DNA from 3 places in the Streptomyces vulcanius genome. Region 3 is predicted to be linked to each of the others. Evidence: riboswitches for the same ligand, from Rfam matches in the RefSeq annotation. Region 3 holds a riboswitch; each other region holds the start of a gene.
The links. Region 3 has a riboswitch for cyclic di-AMP ahead of ACFPIH_RS30130 (transglycosylase SLT domain-containing protein). Riboswitches for the same ligand answer to the same signal wherever they lie in the genome.
Positions count from the first base shown of each region.

Region 1: linked by a shared signal. The riboswitch ahead of ACFPIH_RS02720 (transglycosylase family protein) and the one ahead of ACFPIH_RS30130 (transglycosylase SLT domain-containing protein) in region 3 are both predicted to bind cyclic di-AMP.
Region 2: linked by a shared signal. The riboswitch ahead of ACFPIH_RS50165 (peptidoglycan DD-metalloendopeptidase family protein) and the one ahead of ACFPIH_RS30130 (transglycosylase SLT domain-containing protein) in region 3 are both predicted to bind cyclic di-AMP.

Region 1 covers NZ_JBHSFK010000002.1:105,041-108,593, reverse strand. The annotation lists gene ACFPIH_RS02725 (transglycosylase family protein) at 158-1,201, shown strand; cyclic di-AMP (ydaO/yuaA leader) riboswitch at 1,398-1,566, shown strand; gene ACFPIH_RS02720 (transglycosylase family protein) at 1,570-2,283, shown strand; gene eno (phosphopyruvate hydratase) at 2,605-3,553, shown strand, end outside.
Region 2 covers NZ_JBHSFK010000056.1:65,581-69,133, forward strand. The annotation lists gene ACFPIH_RS50160 (alpha-galactosidase) at 1-1,066, shown strand, start outside; cyclic di-AMP (ydaO/yuaA leader) riboswitch at 1,369-1,527, shown strand; gene ACFPIH_RS50165 (peptidoglycan DD-metalloendopeptidase family protein) at 1,532-2,527, shown strand; gene ACFPIH_RS50170 (DUF6250 domain-containing protein) at 2,690-3,397, shown strand; gene ACFPIH_RS50175 (SGNH/GDSL hydrolase family protein) at 3,524-3,553, shown strand, end outside.
Region 3 covers NZ_JBHSFK010000022.1:11,327-14,879, forward strand. The annotation lists gene ACFPIH_RS30120 (LolA family protein) at 1-386, opposite strand, end outside; gene ACFPIH_RS30125 (polyprenyl synthetase family protein) at 669-1,679, opposite strand; cyclic di-AMP (ydaO/yuaA leader) riboswitch at 2,126-2,304, shown strand; gene ACFPIH_RS30130 (transglycosylase SLT domain-containing protein) at 2,309-2,791, shown strand; gene ACFPIH_RS30135 (HAD family hydrolase) at 2,802-3,553, opposite strand, start outside.

The DNA of each region.
Region 1 (3,553 bases), on a different contig from region 3:
GTGACCAGCCCTCAACTCTGTGATCTTCACGTGATCTGCGCGGCATTAACTTGTGACAAGTGATCGTCTGCCGATACGTTCATTCGTCAGCGCGGCGCATATGCACACCCGTCGCACCCGCCGCGCCGGTCACTGCTGTCCAGAGAAAGGCCCTCGCATGCTCTCCGGGAACGGTCGTCACCGTCGCCCCCGTCAGGCTCCGGCCCTCCTCGTCGCCGCCGGAGTGACCGGCTCCGCCATCGCCATCCCGCTGCTCGCCGCGAGTGGCGCGAGCGCGGCCGACGGCACGGTGTGGGACAAGGTGGCGCAGTGTGAGACCGGAGGCTCGTGGAGCGCCGACGGCGGTGACGGCGAGTACGGCGGTCTGAACCTCACCCAGGACGACTGGGAGGCGTACGGCGGACTCGACTACGCCAAGAGCCCCGACCTGGCCAGCCGCAACCAGCAGATCGCCGTCGCCCAGAAGCTCCTCGCGGGCGAGGGTGTGGGCGCGTGGGGCACCTGTGCGCTGACCTCCGGGCTGACCAAGGAGTCGGGCTCGCTGAGCGTGGACACCGGCGTGGCGGGCGACTCGTCCGACTCGTCCGTGTCCTCCGGATTGTCCGACCTGTCCAAGGGGGAATCCGACGATTCTTCCGACTCTTCGGGTTCTTCCGGATCGTCCGACTCTTCCGGATCGTCCGACTCGTCGAGCTCCAACGATGCCGACAGCTCCAGTGATTCCGGCCAAGATGGCGCCGACTCGGCGACGGGTTCGACGGGTTCGCCCAGCGGTTCCTCGTCGTCCGCTTCCTCCTCCCCTACGGAGGGGTCCGGTAAGTCGGATGTGTCCGCCGGATCCGAGGGTGACTCGCGGGCGACCGACGGCTCGTCCGCAGACGCCTCCGGGACGGGTGACGCGGACGACGCGACCCAGGAGGCGGGCTCTTGGACCCTGGTCGACACCGGTTCCCTCGGCTCCGGGAAGCATCGCGGCACCCTCGCCGACGAAAGCGCGGTGGACGGCCCCGCCCCCGCCTCCTCCGGCCGTCATGCCGCCTCGACGTACATCGTTCAGGAGGGGGACTCCCTCGCCTCCATCGCCGACTCCCTTGACCTCGACGGCGGATGGCGTGCGCTCTACGACGAGAACAAGGACGTCATCGGTACCGACCCGGGCAACATCGAGGCCGGTCAGATACTCGACACGGGTATCCAATAAGGCGCAGAACGACTGAAGTTCACGCCCCACTTCGCCATCTAATGTCCGGTTTGGTGAAAGTGTGGGATGAGTCTCAGAAGCCCTGATCGTCTTTGAATTTACGTCGATGCCGTGTCTACGGTCATCACCGCTCGGCATCCCGAGCCCCGGCCGTCGCCAACGCCGAATCCTGCCAGTGGCGGCCCGGGAACAGTCGTCGCGTCAAGCGCCGTAGGCAGGAGCGGGGGACCCAAGGTAAGTGCCGGGGACAGCGGTTGACGCTGGAACCGGCTCGGGGTGAAGCCGCGCACCGCGAGGTGTGCGGCCGGGCAACTCAACCGGCCCGAACCCGACAGCTCACCTCGCAGGCGTCGGTGAGGGGATCCACCATGCTGTTTTCCAGCAAGGGCAAGCATCGCCGCCCGTCCAAGGCCACCCGCGTCGCCGCTCTCGCCGGCGTCACCGGTGTCGCCATCGCCGCCCCGCTGATGGCGGCCGGGAACGCCTCCGCCGCCACGGCCTCCGAGTGGGACACCGTCGCCCAGTGCGAGTCCGGTGGCAACTGGTCCATCAACACCGGCAACGGCTACTACGGCGGTCTGCAGTTCTCCGCGTCCACCTGGGCCGCGTACGGCGGCACGGCGTACGCCGCGCAGGCCAACCAGGCCAGCAAGTCCCAGCAGATCGAGATCGCCGAGAAGGTCCTCGCGGGCCAGGGCAAGGGTGCCTGGCCGGTCTGCGGTGTCGGTCTCTCCGGCGCCTCGTACAACGGCAGCAGCTCCTCGAGCTCGAACTCCGGCAGCAGCTCCTCCTCCTCTTCCTCCTCCAAAGAGTCCCGCTCCGACGAGCAGGCCGCCTCCCGCTCCACCGAGCGCCCGGCCGCCACCAAGAGCGAGAAGAGCAGCAAGACCGTCACCACCCCGACCGGCACGAAGGTCAAGAAGGGCGACGGCGAGTACAAGGTCGTCAAGGGCGACACCCTCAGCTCCATCGCCGAGAAGCACGACGTCAAGGGCGGCTGGCAGAAGCTGTTCGAGCTGAACAAGGACATCGTCGTGGACGCCGACCTCATCTACCCGGGTCAGCAGTTGCACCTGAAGTGACACCCGCTCGCCAGCGGGGCCACAGGCCGCTCACATGGTGGCCCCGCATCCTGAAGACCTCGTGAGGGTCACCCCCCCTGTCCCCACGGGCCCCCCGCTCCGGTGCGTGTTCCCCCGTACGCACCGGGGCGGGGTTTTCTCTGTCTGCTCCTTTGCCCGCGTGTTCGCCTCCACGCCACCCCCTCTTTGTTCCGAACTGAAACAATGGGTACCGTGCGTCCACGGGACGGTCGGTCGGCTGCCGACACCCCGAAGGCGGTTAGGCTCTAGTCGCAAGGCCCACGCGGCCCCGCACAACCAGCGTCACATCCCATGAAGGAGATGCTCGTGCCGTCCATCGACGTCGTCGTAGCCCGGGAAATCCTGGACTCCCGAGGCAACCCCACGGTCGAGGTCGAGGTCGGCCTCGACGACGGCAGCACGGGTCGTGCCGCCGTTCCGTCCGGCGCCTCCACCGGTGCCTTCGAGGCCATCGAGCTCCGCGACGGAGACCCCAACCGCTACCAGGGCAAGGGCGTCGAGAAGGCCGTCCTCGCCGTCATCGAGCAGATCGGCCCCGAGCTGGTCGGCTACGACGCCACCGAGCAGCGCCTGATCGACCAGGCCATGTTCGACCTGGACGCCACCGACAACAAGGGCTCCCTCGGCGCGAACGCGATCCTCGGCGTCTCCCTCGCCGTCGCGCACGCCGCCTCCGAGGCCAGCGACCTGCCGCTCTTCCGCTACCTGGGCGGCCCCAACGCGCACCTGCTGCCGGTGCCGATGATGAACATCCTGAACGGCGGCTCGCACGCCGACTCCAACGTGGACATCCAGGAGTTCATGATCGCCCCGATCGGCGCGGAGTCCTTCTCCGAGGCCCTGCGCTGGGGCACCGAGGTCTACCACACCCTCAAGGCCGTCCTGAAGTCCAAGGGCCTGTCCACCGGCCTCGGCGACGAGGGCGGCTTCGCCCCGAACCTGGGCTCCAACCGCGAGGCCCTCGACCTCATCCTCGAGGCCGTCAAGCAGGCCGGTTACATCCCCGGCGAGCAGATCGCCCTCGCGCTCGACGTCGCCGCCTCCGAGTTCTACAAGGAGGGCAAGTACCTCTTCGAGGGCAAGGAGCGCTCCGCCGCCGAGATGACGGAGTACTACGAGGAGCTCGTCGCGGCCTACCCGCTCGTCTCCATCGAGGACCCGCTGTTCGAGGACGACTGGGCCGGCTGGAAGGTCCTCACCGACAAGCTCGGTGACAAGGTCCAGATCGTCGGCGACGACCTGTTCGTCA
Region 2 (3,553 bases), on a different contig from region 3:
GTTCGGGGCCCGCACCAGCGACCGTGCCGGCCTCGGCGACTGGTGGCCCAACCCCGACCGCTTCCCGCACGGTCTGAAGCCCCTCGCCGACCGGGTCCACGCCCTCGGCATGCAGTTCGGCATCTGGGTCGAGCCCGAGATGGTCAACCCGGACAGCGACCTCTACCGGGCACACCCCGACTGGGTGCAGTTCCAACCGGGACGAAAGCGGACGGAGTTCCGCAACCAGCTCATGCTGAACCTCGCACGCGAGGACGTTCAGGAGTACCTCTGGGAGCGGCTCGACGGCCTCCTCTCCAGCGCGCCCGTCGACTACGTGAAGTGGGACTTCAACCGCTGCTTCACCGACGCCGGCTGGCCGGACGACGCCTACCCGCAGCGCCTCTGGGTCGACCATGTGCGGGCCCTGTACGGCCTGCTCGACCGGCTGCGGGCGGCCCACCCGGGTGTCGCCTTCGAGTCCTGCTCGGGCGGCGGCGGGCGCATCGACCTCGGCATCCTCGGCCGCACCGACCAGGTGTGGACCTCCGACAACACCGACCCGCTGGACCGGCTCGACATCCAGCACGGCTTCAGCCAGATCCACCCGGCCCGGGTCATGGCCGCCTGGGTCACCGACAGCCCCAACGTCCAGCTCAACGGCCGGGCCAGCTCGCTGCGGTTCCGTTTCGTCAGCGCCATGGCAGGGGTGCTCGGGGTCGGCGGCGACCTCACCGAGTGGAGCGAGGAGGAACTCGCCGAGGCCCGGCGGTGGGTGGAGCTCTACAAGGAGATCCGTCCGCTCGTGCAGCACGGCGACCTCCACCGGCTGCGGCCCCCGGCCGGCGGGCTGAGCGCCGTCCAGTACGTGCGCGGCGACGAGAGCGTCGTCCTCGCCTGGCTCCAGGCGCAGCGGTTCGGCGAGCCCGTCCCCGCGCTGCGACTGCGCGGACTCGACCCGACAGCGTCGTACGAATGCCGCGAAACGGGCGAAGTTCACCGAGGTGCGGTGCTGCTCCATCATGGTCTGCCGACCGGGCTGCGCGGTGACCTCGATGCGACGGTTATCCGGCTGCGCCGCATCTGAGGTTTCTGTCCGGAATGGATCCTTCGTTCCAACTCGCTCTGGAATAGGGGATCCTGGGGTATACCACGTGAGCAGCGTCATATTCGTGACCGTGCGCTGTCCGTCATGTTCACGTAATGCGGGTGCTTTCCAAGGGTGTTAGGCGGAAAACGCGCTCCTGATTAACGGAGCGTCACTGGGAATTCTCACAGCGGATCAAGAGAAAGGCCTCAACAGGGCAACCTCTGCTTGTTCCTGTGCGTCTTGGTCGCTTACGTTCCACATCAATCCGGACGGACGCCTAATCCTGCCGCCGTCCGGAATCCGCACACTCACCCGTACCCGGCAGGAGCGGGGGACCCACAGGTAGAACCGCCTGTTCCGGTCTCCGGAACAGGCTTGGGGTAAAGCCGCGCCTTGCCGCGGCCGGACATCTCCAGTCCGCACCCGACAGCTCACCTCGCAGGCGCCGGAGAGGAATTCGTCATGCCCGCGAAGGGTAAGCACCGCCGTCCGAAGAGCCAGCGTTTCACCCGCTCCATAGCCGTCGCCGGAACGGGTGGCGCCGCCCTGGCACTCCCGTTGATGGGGGCCACCGGCGCCCATGCGGCGACCACGGAATCCGTTTCGGCGTCCGTTTCCGCCGCTGTTTCCGCCTCCGTTCCGCAAAAGGCCGTGCAGTCCGTGCCGGTCGCGCGGAAGACGGCGACCGCCAGAACCTACACCGTGCGGGCGGGCGACTACCTCGCCAAGATCGCCGACCAGCAGCACGTCAGCGGTGGCTGGCAGAAGCTGTACGCGGACAACCGTGAGGCAGTCGGCGACAATCCCTCGCTGATCCACCCCGGCCTCAAGCTGTCGATCGGCGCGAAGGCCGCCGCGACCGACACGTCGTCGTCCTCCGGTTCGTCGTCCTCCGGTTCGTCTTCGTCCGGTTCGTCTTCGTCCGGTTCCGCGACGTCGAAGTCGTCCTCCTCCGAGGCCTCGAAGTCTTCCGAGGCCTCCGACTCGCAGGCGTCGTCGTCCTCCGGGGCGTCCACCCAGGAAGTTGCGAGTGGCACCGGCAGCTCCAGCGGCTACACGCTCCCCGTCGCCGGCGCCACCATCGGCACCGGGTACCGCGTGGCCGGCAGCATGTGGTCCAGCGGCTACCACACCGGCGTCGACTTCGTCGTCCCGACGGGCACCTCCCTCAAGGCGGTCGCCGCGGGCACGGTCGTCTCCGCGGGCTGGGGCGGCGCGTACGGCAACCAGGTCGTCATCAAGCTCGCCGACGGCTACTACGCCCAGTACGCCCACCTGTCCCAGCTCTCCGTCTCGGCCGGGCAGGCCGTGACCGAGGGCCAGCAGGTCGGGCTCTCCGGCGCGACCGGCAACGTGACCGGCCCGCACCTGCACTTCGAGATCCGCACCACGCCGGACTACGGCTCCGACGTGGACCCGGTCGCCTACCTCCGCTCCCACGGCGTCACCGTCGGCTGACCCCGCCGACCACCACCTGCCTGACACGCTGCCGAAGGCCGGACCCCGATCCCCGGGTCCGGCCTTCGGTGTGCCGTCTGCGTGGCACGGTGGCCCGGCGGGTAGGGGGTAAGCGCTTTCTGTCATGTGCATCCCGTGCTGCCAAGTGAAGGAGTCGCTCGCATGACCACCACCCGTCGGGCCTTCGGAGCCCTTTCCGCAGGTGCCGCCCTGGCCGCCCTCGCTCCCGCCGGGCCCGTGAGCGCCGCGCCCCGCCGCGGTCGGCTGATCGCCCGCGACGACTTCCGCCACGGGCTCGGACGGTGGGCCGTGGAGCTGGAGCAGGGCGGCACCGTCACGGCCTCGCACGGGGTCCTGGAGGTCGACGTGCCCGCCGGGGCGACGATCTGGTTCCGACGGCCGCTCGAAGGGCCGTACGTCCTCGAATACGTCGCCACGCCCGTGGCCGAGGGCGGTGCCAACGACCGGGTCTCCGACCTCAACAACTTCTGGAACGCCGTCGACGTCCGCTCCCCGGACGACCTCTTCGCCACCCCGCGCGGCGGCGCGCTCGCCGAGTACGACTACCTCACGACGTACTACGTCGGCTACGGCGCCAACAGCAACACCACGACCCGGCTGCGCCGTTACGTCGGGCAGGCGGGGGTACGGCCGCTCATCCACGACTACACCGAGCCGCTGCTCGTCGCGGGCGAGCCGAACCGGGTGCGGATCGTCTCCGACGGTTCGGCCGTGCGGTGGTGGAACAACGGGCGGCTCGTCTTCGACCACACCGACCCGGAGCCCTACACCCGGGGGCACTTCGCCTTCCGGACCACCTGGAGCCACTTCCGCATCCGCAGCTTCCGCGTGTGGTCGCTTATTCCCTGATTGGCCAACTCTTTAGGAGTGGCTTATCTCACCGCACGTCAACCCCTTATTACGGTCGCGTAGGTCACATTGGAAGGTGAATCATGAGCGGCTGTGGCAGACGATTCGAAGAATGACAGCAGATCAGTGATCGGGTCGTACGTGGCGGTGGGGGAC
Region 3 (3,553 bases):
AGGGTGTGGGTGCCTGCGGCGAGCTCGGTGAGCTTGGTGGAGGGGTCGGCGGACGAACCGTCGCCGCCGCCCGCTCCGGTGGCGCCGGAGAGCAGGCTGCTCTCCAGCCCGCCGAGGTCCGGCAGGCCCAGGTCGGTGGTGATCTTCACGGTGCCGGACAACTGCTCCACGTCCGACGCGGCGATCTTGTCGAGGAGCTGCTGTGCGGTGATCTTCGGCAGATCGGGGTCGCCCGAGTCGGCGAGCGCCGGGACCAGCCCGATGGTCGCCGCCGCGACGCCGATCACGGTGACCGGAACGACGTACCGCACGGCCTTGCGGCGCCCGAGGCGCGGGTCGGCCGCGTCTCCGGCGGTCGTGATGTCGTCGGATGCGTTCGGTGCCATGTGTGCCTTACCTCCGTCGTCGGCGGCGGCTGGTCATCTCGCGATGTAACGTCCCCACCCCGAGCCGCCATTCTCACCCGAATCGGTGAGCGGTGGTGTTTTCCCTGGTTCCCATCTGACCAAATCGCACACGAAGAAGCGTCAGACCCGGGAGCCAACTCCGCGTACGTCTGGGGTATGACGTCGAGGGCCGCGGCGTACTCCCGACCCGTAGGGGTCACCCCCGGCAGGCCGCGTCCCGCAAGGGCCGGCGCCCTCCCGGAGAACCCGGCGCGGCGTCGGTCAGCCGGCGCGGTGGACCACCGCGTCGCAGAGTTCCGTCAGGGCCGCCTTCGCGTCGCAGTCCTTGAGGGGGGCCAGCGCCGCCCGGGCCTCCTCCGCGTACCGCACGGTGTCGCGGCGGGCCTGCTGGAGCGCCGGATGGGCGCGCAGGGCCGCGACCGCCTCCGCGAGCTTGGCGTCGTCGCTCAGGTCGGAGTCGAGCAGCTCGCACAGCGCGACGTCCTCGGGCAGCGACTGCTGCGCCGCCCGCTCGCGCAGCCGCAGCACCGGCAGCGTGGGGACGCCCTCGCGCAGGTCGGTGCCGGGGGTCTTGCCGGACTCGTGGGAGTCGGAGGCGATGTCCAGGACGTCGTCCGCCAGCTGGAAGGCGGCGCCGAGCCGCTCCCCGTACTGGGTGAGCACGTCGACCACGGTGTCGTCGGCGCCCGACATCATCGCGCCGAAGCGGCAGGAGACCGCCACCAGGGAGCCCGTCTTGCCGCCGAGGACGTCCAGGTAGTGCTCCACCGGGTCACGGCCGTCGACCGGGCCCGCCGTCTCCAGGATCTGGCCGGTGACCAGCCGTTCGAACGCCTCGGCCTGTACGCGGACCGCCTCGGGGCCGAGGTCGGCGAGGATGTGTGAGGCGCGCGCGAAGAGGAAGTCGCCGGTGAGGACGGCGAGCGAGTTCCCCCAGCGGGCGTTGGCGCTGGGCACCCCGCGCCGGACCGCCGCCTCGTCCATGACGTCGTCGTGGTACAGGGTCGCCAGATGGGTCAGTTCCACCACCACGGCCGACGGTACGACCCCGGGCGCGTACGGGTCGCCGAACCGCGCCGCGAGCATCACGAGGAGTGGCCGGAATCGCTTCCCTCCGGCTCGCAGCAGATGCTGGGCCGCCTCCGTGATGAACGGCACCTCACTCTTGGTGGCCTCGAGCAAGCCTTCCTCGACAGCCGCCAATCCGGCCTGGACATCGGCTTCCAGAGCCTGGTCCCGCACGCTCAGCCCGAACGGCTCGACGACGGTCACGAGGAGTCTCCTGTCTGCTGGTGTCTGCTGGCGATTACGCGGTTTGTCGATAGGTCTCTGAGCTCACTCAAGTCAGCGTATCCGGTCATGTTTCGATCACCACGAGCCCCCACGGTTACAGCTCGGGCGGTCTCACCGGGAAGCGGGCACCCCTTACGCGGCCATCTGGGTTTATTACCCGTTTCGCCCTTCTTGTGGAAGCCGGTGAGTTGGCTCACTCGGCCGGACGAACCGACCCTCCCCGGGTTCCCGTTCCCCGCACCCCGACCCCTCTCACCCGTCAAGCGAGTTGACGCTTTGCAGCAACAAAGGATCAAGTACCTCATAAGCCACAGACCAAGGTCAATAGGGGTCATCTGTGAATCCGCCACTTGTTCCGGACATGTGCTCTCGCATACGTTCCCGGCCTGTCGAGCGGACGCCTAATCCTGCCGCCGCTCCGACACCCACCTAGAACGCCATGGCAGGAGCGGGGGAACCAGGTAAGTCGCCGGACCGGATGTTTCATTTCACATGGGGCATTCCGTTACGGCTTGGGGTGAAGCCGCGTCCCTCCCCGGGACGCGGCCGGGCAGCTCCCGCCCGAACCCGACAGCTCACCTCGCAGGCGACGGAGAGGACACTTCGCCATGCCTGCTGCCGCTCAGAACCGCGGTCCCCGCCGCCTCGCCCGCACGCTCGCCGTCGCCGCCACCGGCGCGGCCGTGCTCGCCCTTCCGCTCATCGGCGCCACCGGCGCCTCCGCGGCCACCACCGCGACCACGGCCACGACGGTGACGACCGCCGGATACGCCAACAACCTCGACGGGTGGATCCGCGAGTCGCTCGCGATCATGGCCCAGAAGGGCATCCCCGGCACCTACAACGGCATCTACCGCAACGTGATGCGGGAGTCCTCGGGCAACCCGAACGCCATCAACCTGTGGGACTCCAACGCCGCCGCCGGCACCCCCTCCAAGGGCCTGCTCCAGACCATCGACCCGACCTTCCAGGCCTACCACGTGGCCGGCACGTCGTGGGACCCCTACGACCCGGTCGCGAACATCACCGCAGCCTGCAACTACGCGGCGGCGCGCTACGGCTCGATCGACAACGTCTTCGGCGCGTACTGACCCAGGCGCCTCACGGCCAGAGACGTTCGAGGACGACGGCCACGCCGTCGTCCTCGTTCGACGTCGTCACCTCGTCGGCCACCGCCTTGAGTTCGGGATGCGCGTTGGCCATCGCCACCCCGCGGGCGGCCCAGTCGAACATCGGGATGTCGTTGGGCATGTCACCGAAGGCGATGGTGTCCTCGGGCCGCAGCCCCAGGTGTTCGGCGGCCAGGGCGAGGCCCGTCGCCTTCGTGATCCCGCACGGCTGGAGCTCCACCGTGCCGGGACCCGACATGGTGACGGTGGCGAGCGAACCGACCACCGCGCGGGCCGTGGCCGCCAACTCGTCGTCGGACAGGGCGGGATGGCGCAGCAGCACCTTGCTGATCGGCGCGCACCACAGGTCGTCGCGGTCGCCGACGCGCAGGGCGGGCAGGGTCGGGTGCGGCATCGTGTAGCCGGGCTCGATGAGCGTCAGCCCGTCGACACCGTCCTGGTCCACGGCCGCGTACACCTCCCCGATCTCGGCCTCGATCTTGCCGATCGCGGTCTCCGCCAGCTCCCGGTCCAGGGTGACCGACCACAGCAGACGGTCGGCACCGACGTCGTACAGCTGCGCGCCCTGGCCGCACACCGCGAGCCCTCTGCTGTGCAGCCGGTCGAGCAGCGGCCGTACCCGGGGCGCGGGCCGGCCGGTCACCACCAGGTGGCGCGCCCCGGCGGCCGACACCCGCGCGAGCGCGGCGAGCGACCGGTCGGAGAAGGTGTCGTCGCCGCGCA